Regions from separate parts of the Pseudomonas sp. LB3P58 genome, predicted to be linked through region 4. Evidence: predicted binding sites of a transcription regulator. Region 4 holds the regulator's gene; each other region holds the start of a gene.

Region 1 (3,954 bases), 4.0 Mb from region 4:
GCTACGGTTATCGCCGCACTGACGTGGCGTCCTTTATCGAACGGTTGTGTCGTGCAACCCAGGAGATTTGAAATGTCCCGTACCACCAAAAACACTATCGGTTTGCTCGGCGCTGTTTTGGCCGGTGGCATGATGTTGTCCGGCGCTGTTTTCGCCTCGCAACCTCTGACTCAGGGTTACCTGCTGGCCTCGGCCGAACAGGTGGTGAAGACGCCTGAAGGTAAATGTGGCGAAGGCAAATGTGGCGATGCGTCGATGGCAAAAACCGACACGGATGGCGACGGCAAGGTATCCCGTGCCGAATTTCTGAAAGTCGCGCCGAAGTCCAATTTCGACAAGATCGACACCAACCATGACGGCTTCATCGACGAGCAAGAGGCTTTCGACAACGTGAAGGCCAACTACGAAGCCAATGGCAAGAAAATGCCAAAAGGTCTGTTCGAGCACTTGAAAGACCAAGACGGCGCCTAAGCGTCAGAGAACCAAGCCGCGCTTTTCCATCGAGAAGCGCGGCTTTTTTGCGTCTGGAAAAATTAAAGCTGGAAGCGCCGCACCATGCCCTGCAAGGCATTAGCCAATTGAGATAGCTCATGGCTGGACGCGCTGGTCTGATCCGCCCCGGCGGCAGATCGCACCGAAAGGTCGCGAATATTCACCAGGTTGCGATCCACTTCACGTGCCACCTGCGCCTGTTCTTCGGCAGCGCTGGCGATCACCAGGTTGCGCTCGTGGATCTGATGCACCGACGCGGTGATGGTCTGTAACGCTTCGCCTGCACGCTCGGCCAAGGCCAATGTGCTGGCCGCACGGGTTGAGCTGGCTTGCATGGAATCCAGCGCCTGAGTTGAGCCGTTGCGCATGCCCTGAACCATTTGCTCGATTTCCTGAGTCGATTGCTGCGTGCGATAAGCCAAAGCGCGAACTTCGTCGGCAACCACCGCGAAACCTCGACCGCTTTCCCCGGCGCGCGCCGCTTCAATGGCAGCGTTGAGGGCCAGCAAGTTGGTTTGCTCGGCAATCGCACGAATCACATCCAGTACCTTGCCGATGTCCTGAGACTGGTTGGCCAGGGACTGCACCAACCCGCCCGTGATCTGCACATCGCTGGCCAGGGCGCCGATGGCCGTGACTGTTTCGCTGACCCGCTCCTGGCCGGCATGCGCGGACTCACTGGATTGGCGCGTGGCGTCGGAGGTCGACACCGCGTTGCGAGCGACCTCCTCCACCGCGGTGGTCATTTCAGTGACAGCCGGCGCCGCTTGTTCGATCTCGTTGTTCTGCTGTTGCAGATTCTGCGTGCTGTCGAGCGTGACCGCATTCAACTCGTCAGCCGCTGTCGCCAATTGCGCCGCGGAGCCGCTGATACCTTGCAAGGTTTCACGCAGGTTGTGTTGCATGGTCGCCAACGCCTTGAGCAAGCGACTCACTTCATCGTTGCCATGGGTTTCGATGGGGCGCGTCAGGTCGCCTCGTGCCACGTTTTCTGCGGCATGCAGCGCTTCGCTCAACGGTTTGATGATGCTGCGGGTCAGCAGCATGGCGAGGCCGACGGTGGCCAATGCCGCCAACGCGATGAACAGACTGACGATCATTCGCGACGTTTCGTAATGCGCTGCAGATTTCTGGCTCTCGGCGGCGACTTGTTTGGCGAACAGATCCGCCAGGTCAGTGAGCTGTTTGCCGGAACCATCGACCACGGTTTTCATGTCGATCAGCAGCAGTTTGGTCAATTCGTCATGACGCCCCTGTTCGGCCAGGGAAAAAGATTGGGCAATACCGGCACGATAAGCCGCGAAGGTGGTTTTGAACTGGTCATACAAGGCCTTGCCTTCTGCGGTGTTGACCAACTTGTCATACGCCGCAATTTTTTCGCCCAACTCTTTATCGCGGGTGTCCATCTGGCCACGGTAGACCGGAATGTTCTTCGGGTCCTGATCCAGGGCCATGCGCAGGGAAATAGTGCGGATGCGCAGCATGATTTCGCGGATCTCGTCACCACCGCGAATGCTCGGCAGCCATTGTTTCTCCACCGCGACCTCGCTGTCGCGAATGCTCGACATCTGCCCCAGGGCAAAAATCCCGAGCAACGCGACCAATACGGCAATCAGGGCAAACCCCAAGGCTGCCCGAGGAGCGATATTTAACTGACGAAGCACCATAACGAACGCCCTTTTCTTGTAGTGGCTTGGGTAAGGGGCGTTGTTTCGGCAGTACCCCGTCGCCTCGTTATCGGCAAGTTGTACGATGACTGAAGTGTTATTTCTCGAAGACAAAAAATCGAAGACAAAAAAAATCCCCGTATCTTTCGATACGAGGATTTTTAATATGGTCGGGGTAAGGGGATTCGAACTCCTGACATCCTGCTCCCAAAGCAGGCGCGCTACCGGACTGCGCTATACCCCGGTAATAAAAAGGCGACCTTTAAAAAGTCGCCTTCTTCGATCAGTGCTTTTGGCCTCTGATCTTAAGATCTGATCCCAGCGTTAACTGGTTTCAAAAATGGTGGGTCGTGTGGGATTCGAACCTACGACCAATTGGTTAAAAGCCAACTGCTCTACCAACTGAGCTAACGACCCAAAAATGGTCGGGGTAAGGGGATTCGAACTCCTGACATCCTGCTCCCAAAGCAGGCGCGCTACCGGACTGCGCTATACCCCGGCTTGAAATTGGCTCCGTGACCAGGACTCGAACCTGGGACCCAATGATTAACAGTCATTTGCTCTACCGACTGAGCTATCACGGAACTACATATTTCAATTTACAACGGTGAAGCTTTACTGCGTTCTCTTCGACCCGTTCGCATCGCTGCGTTCGTGTGTCTGAGGCGCGCTATTCTACAATCTTAAGCACCTCTGTCAACCCCCTAAATTGCTTTCAAGTTAATGATTTGCAACTTATTTCAGATTCCTGCTTGGGGAGCTGGAACCCTTCAGGGCGACTTACTGCGGGGCGCACTTTACAAGCCTTTTCCTTAGAGTTCAACAGCCTGGCGAAAAAAAGGCCTCGCAATGCGAGGCCTCATCAGTTTTGTTGCCTGGGCGGATCAGACGAATACGATTTCGTCGTTTTCCACTACACCCCGGGCGGTATCGCCGGGCATGAAACGACCCGACAGAATCAACTGAGCCAGCGGGTTCTCGATCCAGCGCTGGATCGCTCGTTTGAGCGGCCGTGCGCCGTAAACCGGGTCGTAACCCACCGCGATCAGCTTATCCATGGCCTCAGGGCTGAGATCAAGCTTCAGCTCGCGCTCGGTCAGGCGACTGCGCAGACGACCCAACTGGATCTCGGTAATGCCCGCGATCTGATCCCGAGCCAACGGCTCGAAGATCACCACTTCATCGACCCGGTTGATGAACTCCGGCCGGAAGTGCGTGGAAATCGCATCCATCACTGCCGCACGCTGCGCCTCACGATCACCGACCAGTTCCTGGATCTGCACCGAACCGAGGTTGGAGGTCATGACAATCACGGTATTTTTGAAATCCACCGTGCGGCCATGACTGTCGGTCAGTCGGCCATCTTCCAGCACTTGCAGCAAGATGTTGTAGACGTCCGGGTGGGCCTTCTCGACCTCGTCCAGGAGGATCACCGAATAAGGCTTGCGACGCACCGCCTCGGTCAGGTAACCGCCCTCTTCATAGCCTACGTAGCCTGGTGGCGCACCAATCAGACGAGCCACGGAATGTTTCTCCATGAACTCGGACATGTCGATCCGCACCATCGCCTCTTCCGTATCAAAGAGGAACTCGGCCAGCGCCTTGCACAGCTCGGTTTTACCGACACCGGTCGGGCCGAGGAACATGAACGAGCCGCTCGGGCGATTCGGATCGGACAACCCGGCACGGGAACGCCGCACGGCGTTGGAAACGGCAATCACCGCTTCGTCCTGGCCGATCACACGTTGGTGCAACAGGCTTTCCATCTTCATCAGCTTGTCGCGCTCGCCTTCGA
Region 2 (3,954 bases), 890 kb from region 4:
CTGGTGATCCACAACATCAGCCTGCCGCCAGCGCAGTTCGCTACCGGTAAGGTGCAGGAATTTTTCCAGAATCGTCTGGATGTCACGGAGCACCCCTACTTTGAAGGGATCGCCGACCTGCGTGTGTCTGCGCATTTTCTGATCGAACGTGACGGCACTGTCACTCAGTTTGTCTCTTGTCTTGAACGTGCCTGGCATGCCGGCGTCTCGAGTTTCGAAGGGCGGGAAACCTGTAACGATTTTTCCGTGGGCATCGAACTTGAAGGCACGGATGATCTGCCGTTCACCGATGCTCAGTATCAAGCGTTGACGACCCTGACCCGGCAGCTGCAAAGCACGTTCACGGGTATCACCGCACAACGCATCTGTGGGCATAGCGACATCGCACCCGGGCGTAAAACCGATCCGGGGCCGGCGTTCGACTGGGCACGCTATCGCGCTGCCCTGGCACAAGAGGAACAACAATGAGTTTTCTGGTGTTGCTGTTGGCGGTCTGGATCGAGAAGTTCTCGGCCCTGCGTCATCGGATTCAGCGCGATGGTGGATGGGTTCGCGAGCTGAACAAGCTTGAGGTCAGCCCGCGTCTGGCGAAAAGTCCGTGGCTGATCTTGGTGATCCTGGTGTTGTTGCCAGTGGCACTGTTGGGTTTGCTGCTGTTGGTACTGAACCCGGTGGCTTACGGTCTGCTGGCGTTGCCGGTGCACCTGCTGGTGGTGATTTACAGTCTCGGCCGCGGTGATCTGCTGGCCGGTCTCGGGCCGTTTCGCGATGCCTGGCGCCGGGAAGACCTGGAAGCGGCCGCTCTTGTGGCGAACCGCGACCTGGGTATCTGCGCCGATAGCGGCGAGCAACTGCTGGAACGGGTCCAAGGGCATCTGCTGTGGGAGGCGTATCAGAGCTTTTTTGCGGTGATTTTCTGGTACTTCCTGTTGGGTCCGGTCGCAGCCCTGAGCTATCGACTGCTGGCCCTGGCCGAAGAACATGGGCAGAACCAGGCCGTGGTCGAGCGCGCGGCAAAACTGCGTCATGCGTTCGACTGGGTGCCGGTGCGTTTGCTGGCGGCGAGTTTTGCGTTGGTCGGCAACTTTGTCGCGGTCAGCCGGGTGATGCTGCACGAACTGCTGAACTGGAACATCAGCGCCGCCCAATTGATCGAGAAGGTCGGGCTGGTGGCCGGTGAAATCCCGGCACCGGTGGTCGGGCCTGACGGCATCAACAGCCTTGACCGGATCTGGGAACTGCTGCTGCGCGCGGCGGTGCTCTGGTACGCCGGTTTTGCGTTGTGGACAGTCCTTCCTTGATATCTGCTTAAAGCCTAAAAGATCGCAGCCTTCGGCAGCTCCTACAGATTTATACGATCCCTGTAGGAGATGCCGAAGGTTCAGGCCGCGTTCGGACGATCTTTTTCGTTAACCTTAAGTTACAAAACCTCCCGCCGATTTGAGCTATACAGAGACAGCGCCGAATAGTGGCTATCTGCTGTCGACCCGCGCCTGCCAATAAAAATAAGAAATCAAAGGGAGACTTCCAGTGAAGAGCTTGCTCTATCCCGCCGTCGCGCTGATGAACCGCCTGAGCTTTGGCATGAAGTTCAGCCTGATCAGCGTGCTGTTCCTTGTGCCGATGCTGGTGACCAACTTCTATCTGGTGCGCGATTCTTATCGAGAGTTCCAGGGCACCCGGGTCGAACTGCAAAGCCTCGACCTGCTGGGCAGCAGCCTGACGTTACGGCGCGATCTGGAAACCCTGAACAACCTGGTGCAGATCAACGTCACCCTCGGTCAGTCTGGCAAGGCCGGCAATGTCGAGTCGCAGATCAGTACCCTGGGGCAAAGTGTGCTGACCCGTTTGCAAGGGCTGACGGCGATGACCGCGGACCCCGAGCAAATCATGGTTTTCGATGGCAAGCGCGATGAAATGATCGCCGCGTTCAAGGCCCAGCAAGCGGAAAACTCCCTGCAAAGCAAAAGCGCGATGATCGGCAAGTTGCTCGGCAATGCGCAAATTTTCAGCCAGATCATCGCCACTCAGGCCGGCCTCAGCCGCGATACCCAGAGCGACATGCGCCAGCTGAGCGAACTCATCACCAATGTCACCCCGCCAGTGACCCAGCTTCTGGGTGAAGGTCGGGCGATGGGCTCTTTTTCGCTGGGACAGGGCTTTCTCAACTCGGCATCGAGTACCCGTTTTGATGAGTTGCTGGCACAGATCGAAAAACTGCAGGCCGAATATGCCCTGAAGTTGCAGGACGCAATGGGCTCTAGCAAAGCGGCACGGGAAACCCTGGCCGCTCAGGCCGATAGCAGCAAGGCGTCGTTGAAAAAGGCCAGTGAGCTGTTCGAAGAGCAGGTAGTGATGGCCGACACGCTGGATGCGCCGTGGCAGGGCTTTTACGATCAGGTCACAGGCCTGATGGATCAGACCTACCAACTCAATGAAGCCACCCTGAAGTTTCTCGGCACCCAGCTGCAACAGCGACTGGAGCAGAATCGCACCCATATGGTTTTGCAGGCCGTGGCGCTGTCGGTGGTGTTTGTGTTGATTTTTTACCTCTATGGCGGCTTCTACGCCTCGACCCGCACCACCCTCAAGCGTCTTGGCGCGGTGATGGACAAAGTCGCAGCCGGCGACATGACGGTGACCTTCAGCGCCAACAGCCGCGATGAACTGGGCGAGTTGGGCGAGGTGTTCAACGGCACCGTGAAGAAAATCCATGACCTGATCGAGCGGGTCGGCCAGACCGTCTGTGAGGTCGAGCGCCAGGCCGGGCAGGTGGAGAACGTTTCCGCCCAGAGCAACCAGGCAGTGGCGGGGCAGCGCACGCAGATCGAGCAGGTTGCCACGGCCATGAACCAGATGTCGGCCACCTCACTTGAGGTTGCACGCAGTGCCGCGGCAGCGGTCAGCAGCGCCCATAGCGTCAACGATGAGACCATCAGCGGGCGCGGGCTGGTGGAGTCCCAGCAGGGCAGCATCGCTGCACTGGCCAGTGAGATCGATCAGTCGGTGCTGGTGATCAATCAACTGGCCAGCGACAGCCAGTCCATCAGCCGTGTGCTGGAGGTGATCAAGAGCATCGCCGAACAGACCAACCTCTTGGCCCTCAACGCGGCCATCGAAGCCGCTCGGGCCGGTGAGCAGGGCCGTGGTTTTGCGGTGGTGGCGGACGAGGTCCGGACACTGGCCAAGCGCACCCAGCAATCGACCGAGGAAATCGAGCAGATGATTGCCAAGCTGCACAGCGGTGTCGGCGCTGCGGTGAAGGCGATGGGGACCAGTCATCAGATGGCCAACGGCACGGTGGGGCAGTCGGAAAAGGTTCAGCAAGCGCTGGAAAACATCCTCGGTGCAGTCGGCATGATCGTCGATCAGAACCAGCAAATCGCCGCCGCGGTAGAGCAGCAGACCGCCGTGGCCCATGACATCGACCAGAATATTGTCGAAATCAACCGCGCCGGTGAGCGTACTGCCGAAGGTGCGCACCAGACTGAGGATGCCAGCCGTGCGTTGTCGGCTCAGGTGGTGGAGCTCAAGCAACTGATCAGCGCGTTCCGGGTCTGAAAAACACCCCGGCTCCTACAATTTGAACGGGCGGGCAATTTTTCCTCCGCCGTCTGGTTTTTGGTCTTTAATGAAGGCAGATCAATCACTTGGACCCGCCCTGAGGAGGCTCGGTTATGTCTGCGGTAACGATTGGAATCCAGGGTCATTGCGCTCATTGCGGGAGCACACTCCTGCTCAAACCCTGGCAACTCAACGCCATTGCGATCAATGAAGCGTTCACGTGTTCCCACTGCCAGAAAGCTTTACAGCTGAACGATCCGAAACAGATCAAGCGCTTCAAGTCCCTCGACTCCCTGGCATTGCTGCGGGCGAGCACGATGGTCATGGTTTGCACCGCGTTGCTGGTGGCGTTGGTGTTGGAGTGGATCGGGATGTTCAGCGTCGTGGAGC
Region 3 (3,954 bases), 5.3 Mb from region 4:
CTTCTGCACTTGCTGCGCCGAATCCTGAGTACGGTGCGCGAGGTTACGCACTTCGTCCGCTACCACGGCAAAACCACGACCGGCTTCACCGGCACGGGCCGCTTCGATGGCGGCGTTGAGTGCCAGCAGGTTGGTCTGCTGGGAGATGCTGGTGATCACTTCCAGAATCTGCCCGATGTTCACGGTGTTGCTGTTGAGTGTTTCGATATTGCCGCACGAATCGCTGATCTTCGCCGAGAGCTGCTGCATCGCCGCGATGGTTTTATCCACGACTTGCTGACCGTCTTCGGCCAATGCGCGAGCATCGCTCGAATGCTGAGAGGCGAGGGCGGCGTTCTGAGCAATTTCCTGGGCGGCGGCGCCCAGCTCGTTGATGGCGGCGGCGACGCTGCTGGTGCGCGAGGCTTGCTGGTCGGAGTTGAACATCGACGAGTTCGACGCGGCAACCACACGCAAGGCGACTTCGTTGACCTGGCCGGTGGCCGAGGACACTTCGCGAATCGAGGTGTGAATACGCTCCACAAAACGGTTGAACGAGGTGCCCAGCGCACCAAATTCGTCCTGGCCGTGAATGGTCAGGCGTTTGGTCAAGTCACCTTCGCCTTCGGCGATGTCATGCATGGCGCGGCCCATGGTCAACAGCGGCTGCATCAGGAAGCTGATCAGCATGCCCAACAGCGCGATGATGATCACCACGGCAATGACCATGGCGATGATCGCCGAGGTGCGGAATTCGCTGAGCATCGAGAACGCGGTGTCCTGATCCAGCACCAGCGCCACGTACCAGTCTGCCGAGGGCACACCGTTGACGTGGGTAAAGGAGATGAATTGAGCCTTGCCGTCGATCTCGACTTCTTTCATGCCCGGGCTGACTTTCGGCGCGCCGTTCGGGTAGGCGTCGGTCAGGCTCTTGAGCACCAGCTTGCTGTCCGGGTGGATCAGGATCTTGCCGTCGGCACTGACGATAAACGCATGGCCGTGGCCGCCGAAGTTCAGCGAGTTGATGATCGCGCTGACGCTGGACAGGTCGATGTCTGCGCCGGCGACTCCGATCATTTGATTCTGATGTTTCACCGGAGTGGCAACGGTGATCACCAGTTTGCCCGACGATGCGGCGATGTACGGTTCGGTGACGATGGTCTGTTGCGCACCGTTGGCCGCCTTGTACCAGCCACGGGCGCGGGGGTCGTAATCTGCCGCACGATTGCCGGCCGGGACCGAGAACATCACGCCGTCGGTGCCACCGAAGTAGCTCAACTGAAAATTGCTGGTGTAGGCGGGCAGGTCGATGGCGCGCTTGAGGTTGGCCGGGGCGCTGCCGTCCACGGCGATCTGCTGGGACAGCGATTGCAGCAACTGGATGCGGCTTTCCAGCCAGGTCTGGATGTTGCTGGTGGTCAGGCTGCCGAGTTCCTGCATCGAGGATTCGGTACTGCTGCGCAGGGTTTGCCGCTGGCGGTAGTCGTTGAAGAGGATGAAGCAAGCGAATGCAACGGCCACCACGAGGGCGGCAGCCAACAAGATCTTGTGGCTGAACTTCATGTTTCTGGTCATTAAATGAGCTACCGCGAAGAGGCTGGTCAACAAAGGGGCGTCAATTTGCCACAGTCGTGGGCTTTGCGCTGCTTTTATGTCGACTGACCGGCGCCAAAGATTAGGCGGCTTTTTGCGAAAACCGACGAAATACTCAATAGCGAAAGAAAGTTGCTGATTTTTCGAAAAAAGGTAGACGAGCGGCCTGATAAATAGCCGGCCGACCAGGGAACCAGACAGGGGTTTTCTCTTCTAAGCTTCAGCTTGGCAGCCATGCCATTCCCCTTCGCCCCAGGAGCTACACCATGTCGCTGCGTTCTATCGCCCTGCTTTCGTTCTGCGTGTTGTTGGCCGCTTGCAGCAAGATCAATCAGGAAAACTACTCGAAGCTGTCGTCAGGCATGCCCAAGGCCGAGGTAGAAACCTTGCTGGGCAAACCCGCTGATTGCTCGGGCGCGCTCGGCATGTCCAGTTGCACTTGGGGCGACAAGAACAGCTTTATCAGCGTGCAGTACGCCGGTGACAAAGTGCTGATGTTTTCCGGCCAAGGCCTGAAGTAATCCGGGGCTATGCGCCCACGGGAGAAAAACAATGAAACGGTTACTGATAGTCCTTTTAGCCGGCCTGGTATTGGCCGGCTGCGCCACTTCCGGCGTAGATCCGTTGGCACCGAAAACCGTCAACAGCGTCAATCTCAAGAAGTACCAAGGGACCTGGTACGAGTTGGCTCGTCTGCCGATGTATTTCCAGCGCAACTGCGCGCAATCCGAAGCCCATTACACGCTCAAGCCTGACGGCAAGGTGTTGGTGCTCAATCGCTGCCTGACGGCAGACTGGCAATGGGAAGAGGCCAAAGGCGTGGCCTGGCCACAGGAGCCGGGCAAAACCGACAAGCTGTGGGTCGAGTTCGATACCTGGTTTTCGCGGCTGATTCCGGGTGCGGCGAAGGGAGAGTACTGGGTGTTGTACGTCAGCGATGACTACAAGACCGCCATTGTTGGCGACCCGAGCCGCAAGTATCTGTGGCTGCTGTCACGGACCCCGACGGTCAATGGTGTAGTGCGTGAGGAACTGCTGAGCAAGGCGCGTCAGCAGGGTTACGACACTACGCGGCTGATCTGGCGCGCGACCGATACGCAGATGGCCAAGACTTCGAACTGATTACTCCGCTACTGATCGTTCCCACGCTCCGCGTGGGAATGCAGCCCGGGACGCTCCGCGTCCCAAAGCGGACGCAGAGCGTCCATTGAGGCATTCCCACGCAGAGCGTCACTAGTGTCCGGTAAAAACCCAAGGGGGAGCTTGCTCCCCCTTGCTGTGCCTGCTTCGTAAGCAATAATCAGGTTTTCAGACTCGATTTTCGCCCATGTTCAGCAGCACTCGATTTGCGCAAATGCTCCAGGCCCTTCCTCATCAGCTCTTCAAAGCCGCCGTCAAACGCTGTGGCGCTGATCGTTACGCCAAACAATTCACGTCCTGGGATCTGCTCGTCACGTTGATTTTTGGCCAGCTGACACAAGCCAAAAGCTTGCGCACGTTGGCGACAGCTTCACAGTCGCTGCAACCCCATCGTCACCACCTCAACGCCAAGAACATGGTGCGTTCAACCCTTTGTGATGCGTTGAACAAGCGCAGCTCAGAGCCGTTTCGGCTGGCCTGCGAGCACCTGCTTCAGGGCATTGGCCGCAAGCAGCGCAAGTCGCTCGAAGCCATGATCACCCTGATCGATTCGACCTCGATCAGCCTGCGCGGACCCGGTTTTGACGAATGGACCACCGCGACGAAAACCCGCATAACCCAAGGCTTGAAGGTGCATGTGGCCATCGATCCACAGCAAACAGCCCCGACTTACGTAAACATCACCGCCGCCAACGTCAACGATCTGAGCGATGCCCTGACCATGCCGCTTGAAGCGGGTATGACGTACGTTTTCGACAAGGGTTACTGCGACTACAACTGGTGGCACCAGATTGATCAGATGGGTTCTTTCTTCGTCACACGACTGAAGAAAAACGCCAATCTAAAGCCGGTAGAAAACTTGAGGGAACAGGATGCACCGGAATTCATTGAGGCGGATGAATCGGTCTTGTTCGGTAAGAAATACCTGAACGCTCGACGTCCGAATCACTACCAAAATCAGGCTGTGCGTCGGGTTCAGATCCGCCGAGAGGACCACGAAACGCCATTGATTCTGGTCACCAACGACTTCTCTCGCTCAGCGGAGGAGATCGCCGATCTGTACAAGCAACGTTGGCAAATCGAGCTGTTTTTCAAGTGGATCAAGCAAAACCTCAAGCTCAAACGGTATTTCGGCTTCTCTGAAAATGCCGTTCGTTTGCAGATCTACAGCGCCTTGATTACCTATCTTTTGCTGCATCTTTATCAGCGCCGTTCAGGTTGCTCCGGGTCTATTTCAGACTT
Region 4 (3,954 bases):
TCCCTGGCCTGGAATCAGCTGCAAGGCAGCCGTCCGGCCCAGGCCAATCTTTGGCGTCGCCTGCAACGCATCGGCCTGTCCGGCCCGTTGTCGCGCGATTTGCTGGCGCTGATTACCGATATTGAAGAACCTCGTCAGGCCTGGCGCATGTTGCTGGCACACCTGGCGCGGATGATCGCCACACCGGAAGTCGAGCCTCTGGAAGAGGGCGGCGTGATTGCCATGGTCGGCCCTGCCGGCATGGGCAAGACCACCACCCTGGCCAAGCTAGCGGCCCGTTACGTGCTCAAGTACGGCGCGCAGAATATCGCGCTGGTCAGCATGGACAGCTATCGAATTGGTGCTCAGGAACAACTCAAGACGTTGGGCCGGATCCTCAATGTGTCGGTGACGCATGTCGATCCGGGCCAATCGCTGGTGCAGGCGCTGGAGCCTTTGCTGCGCAAACGCGTGGTGCTGATCGATACCGCGGGCCTTCAGGCCAGCGATCCGGCACTGCGCATGCAGCTCGAAAGCCTGGCCGGTCGTGGCATCAAATCAAAAAATTACCTGGTCCTGGCAACCACCAGCCAGAAACAGGTTCTAACGGCCGCTTATCACAGTTACAAGCGTTGTGGGCTCGCTGGCTGCATCCTGACTAAACTGGATGAAACGGCAAGTCTGGGCGAGGTGTTGAGCCTGGCCATCAGTCATGAATTGCCGGTGGCCTACCTGACCGATGGCCCGCGGATTCCGGATGATTTGCATCTACCGCGTCGTCATCAGTTGGTCAGTCGCGCCGTCAGCGTGCAAATGCAAGAAGAACCCAGCGAAGAAGCCATGGCTGACATGTTCGCTGATATTTACCACAGCCCGACCAAGCAGGTTGGCTGAGGTATTAATGAACAGTTTTTGTACCTACATCGATGGTCTGCCATGCATTGTTCAGTTAGTGAACGCGCAGCCAGTAATGTGGCCTCCGTCTAAGTAAGACAAGGTAAAGAAAATTCATGGGCAGCATGCATCCCGTACAGGTGATCGCGGTGACCGGCGGCAAAGGTGGCGTCGGGAAGACTAACGTGTCAGTGAACTTGTCCCTGGCTCTAGCTGAGCTCGGCCGGCGCGTCATGCTGCTGGACGCTGATCTGGGGCTGGCGAACGTCGACGTCCTTCTGGGACTGACACCCAAACGTACTTTGGCCGACGTGATCGAAGGCCGCTGCGAGCTGCGCGACGTACTGTTGCAGGGCCCTGGCGGCATTCGCATCGTCCCGGCCGCGTCCGGCACACAGAGCATGGTTCATTTGAGCCCGGCGCAACACGCCGGCCTGATCCAGGCGTTCAGCGATATCGGCGACAACCTCGACGTGCTGGTGATCGACACCGCTGCGGGTATTGGTGAGTCGGTCGTCAGTTTCGTTCGCGCAGCGCAAGAAGTCTTGCTGGTGGTCTGCGACGAACCGACCTCGATCACAGATGCCTACGCACTGATCAAACTGCTGAACCGCGATTACGGCATGAACCGCTTCCGCGTCCTGGCCAACATGGCCCAGAGCCCGCAGGAAGGTCGCAACCTGTTCGCCAAGTTGACCAAGGTCACGGATCGCTTCCTTGACGTCGCCTTACAATACGTCGGCGCGGTGCCTTACGACGAAAGTGTGCGCAAGGCAGTGCAAAAGCAGCGCGCCGTCTACGAAGCCTTCCCTCGGTCCAAGTGCTCACTGGCGTTCAAGGCCATTGCACAGAAGGTCGATACCTGGCCGCTGCCTGCCAACCCGCGTGGGCACCTGGAGTTTTTCGTCGAGCGCCTCGTGCAACAAACCGCAGGACCTGTGCTATGACAGCCAGTGGCTACAACCTCTACAAGAAGTCGGCACGTGACGCGCAGTACGAGCTGATCGAGCGTTACGCGCCACTGGTTAAACGCATTGCCTACCACTTGCTGGCGCGTCTGCCAGCCAGTGTCCAGGTCGAAGACCTGATCCAGGCCGGGATGATCGGCCTGCTTGAAGTGTCGACCAAATACGACGCCAGCAAAGGCGCGAGTTTCGAGACGTACGCGGGCATACGAATCCGTGGCGCGATGCTCGATGAAGTACGCAAGGGGGACTGGGCGCCACGTTCGGTCCACCGCAATACCCGGATGGTCAGCGACGCAATTCGCTCTATTGAAGCTAAAACCGGCCGTGACGCTAAAGATCACGAGGTTGCGGCCGAACTCCAATTGAGTCTCGACGATTATTACGGGATTTTGAACGACACCCTGGGCAGCCGGCTATTCAGTTTCGACGATCTGTTGCAGGACGGCGAACACGAAGGGCTGCACGAGGATGGCGCCAGTGCTCATCTCGAGCCGTCACGCGATCTGGAAGATGAACGCTTCCAGGCGGCGCTGGCGGACGCGATTGCCAATTTGCCGGAGCGTGAGCGACTGGTGTTGGCGCTGTACTACGACGAAGAGTTGAATCTCAAGGAAATCGGTGAGGTCCTGGGGGTCAGCGAATCTCGGGTCAGCCAGTTACACAGCCAGTGCGCGGCCCGTTTGCGGGGGCGTTTGGGGGAGTGGCGAGCGCGCTGAAGGCAGTGTGGGGACACTGCGAACGCGGCGGGTGGGGTGTTGAACCGTACCGGTCCCGATCTGTTGTGCTCCAGACAGTCATTGAGTGCTTTGCCGGATTGATTGAAATGGCGCGTCCAGGTGCTGGGCGCGTTTAAGACTGCTTGGAGGTCGAATTGGACAAGAACATGAAAATCCTCATCGTTGATGACTTCTCAACGATGCGGCGGATCATTAAAAACCTGTTGCGTGACCTTGGGTTCACCAACACGGTCGAGGCCGACGATGGCACTACTGCCATTCCGGTTCTCAACAGCGGCAGCATCGACTTTCTGGTAACAGACTGGAACATGCCTGGCATGACCGGTATCGACCTGCTGCGCCACGTGCGTGCCGATGAAAAGCTCAAGCACCTGCCGGTGCTGATGGTGACCGCTGAAGCCAAGCGCGAGCAGATCATCGAGGCAGCCCAGGCCGGTGTTAACGGCTATGTGGTCAAGCCCTTCACGGCCCAGGCGTTAAAAGAAAAAATCGAGAAGATTTTCGAACGCATCGGTTGATGTGCGAAGCCACTGCGCCACGGGGGAGCTATGGAGCATAACGAGTCTTCACAGGGCGATTTCGAATCGACTCTGAAAAAACACGCGGTCGAACTGGTCGAAAGCCTTGAAAAAGGCAGGTTCGGCGACGCTGTGCAACTGATCCATGAGCTCAATCAGACCCGTGACCGTGGCCTGTATCAGGAAGTGGGCAAGCTCACTCGCGAGCTGCATAGCGCGATCGTCAATTTCCAGATTGACCCGCACATGCCGCAAGCCGAGGAAGTCTCGCAGATCACGGATGCCACCGAGCGTCTGGGTTATGTGGTCAAGCTGACCGAGGCGGCTGCCAACCGCACCATGGACCTGGTGGAAAACGCCACGCCGCTGGTCAACGGCCTGAGCAACGAAGCCCAGGCCTTGAGCACCGACTGGGGACGGTTCATGCGTCGCGAAGTCGGGGCTGAAGAGTTCCGCGAGCTGGCCCGGCGAGTCGACGGTTTCCTGACACGCAGCAGCGAAGACAATCGCGTTGTGTCGAGCAACCTCAACGACATTCTGCTCGCTCAGGATTACCAGGACCTCACCGGTCAGGTGATCAAGCGCGTGACCCAATTGGTCACCGAAGTTGAAAGCAACCTGCTCAAGCTCGTGCTTATGGCCAGTCAGGTGGACCGCTTTGCGGGCATCGAACATGACCGTGAAGCGATGCTGGCAGAAAAAGATCCGCAAAAACATCTCTCTCAGGGTGAAGGTCCGCAGATTCATGCCGATAAAAGAGAAGACGTTGTGTCCGGTCAGGACGATGTGGACGATTTGCTATCCAGTCTTGGATTTTAGGTTTTTAGGTTTTTAGACCTTTAGGAGCACCCCCTTAAT

What was found. Region 4 encodes FliA, which starts transcription of late flagellar genes. Its sites were predicted from a motif close to CTAAAGTTTNNNNNNNNNNNGCCGNTAA; they were not measured.
Region 1: the regulator FliA is predicted to act here: its motif matches at 2,227-2,254, upstream of ACYZTZ_RS23670 (methyl-accepting chemotaxis protein).
Region 2: the regulator FliA is predicted to act here: its motif matches at 1,415-1,442, upstream of ACYZTZ_RS00990 (methyl-accepting chemotaxis protein).
Region 3: the regulator FliA is predicted to act here: its motif matches at 1,631-1,658, upstream of ACYZTZ_RS29810 (methyl-accepting chemotaxis protein).

Annotation. Positions count from the first base shown of each region.
Region 1 is NZ_JBUBVE010000001.1:5,081,130-5,085,083, forward strand. It holds gene ACYZTZ_RS23665 (HvfA family oxazolone/thioamide-modified RiPP metallophore) at 73-471, shown strand; gene ACYZTZ_RS23670 (methyl-accepting chemotaxis protein) at 534-2,159, opposite strand; tRNA gene ACYZTZ_RS23675 (tRNA-Pro) at 2,327-2,403, opposite strand; tRNA gene ACYZTZ_RS23680 (tRNA-Lys) at 2,501-2,576, opposite strand; tRNA gene ACYZTZ_RS23685 (tRNA-Pro) at 2,582-2,658, opposite strand; tRNA gene ACYZTZ_RS23690 (tRNA-Asn) at 2,668-2,743, opposite strand; gene clpB (ATP-dependent chaperone ClpB) at 3,044-3,954, opposite strand, start outside.
Region 2 is NZ_JBUBVE010000001.1:221,364-225,317, forward strand. It holds gene ampD (1,6-anhydro-N-acetylmuramyl-L-alanine amidase AmpD) at 1-468, shown strand, start outside; gene ampE (regulatory signaling modulator protein AmpE) at 465-1,301, shown strand; gene ACYZTZ_RS00990 (methyl-accepting chemotaxis protein) at 1,531-3,561, shown strand; gene ACYZTZ_RS00995 (hypothetical protein) at 3,678-3,954, shown strand, end outside.
Region 3 is NZ_JBUBVE010000001.1:6,396,340-6,400,293, forward strand. It holds gene ACYZTZ_RS29810 (methyl-accepting chemotaxis protein) at 1-1,554, opposite strand, end outside; gene ACYZTZ_RS29815 (lipoprotein) at 1,839-2,093, shown strand; gene ACYZTZ_RS29820 (lipocalin family protein) at 2,125-2,694, shown strand; gene ACYZTZ_RS29825 (IS4 family transposase) at 2,900-3,954, shown strand, end outside.
Region 4 is NZ_JBUBVE010000001.1:1,108,361-1,112,314, forward strand. It holds gene flhF (flagellar biosynthesis protein FlhF) at 1-873, shown strand, start outside; gene fleN (flagellar synthesis regulator FleN) at 990-1,820, shown strand; gene fliA (RNA polymerase sigma factor FliA) at 1,817-2,557, shown strand; gene ACYZTZ_RS05165 (chemotaxis response regulator CheY) at 2,725-3,096, shown strand; gene ACYZTZ_RS05170 (protein phosphatase CheZ) at 3,127-3,915, shown strand; gene ACYZTZ_RS05175 (chemotaxis protein CheA) at 3,953-3,954, shown strand, end outside.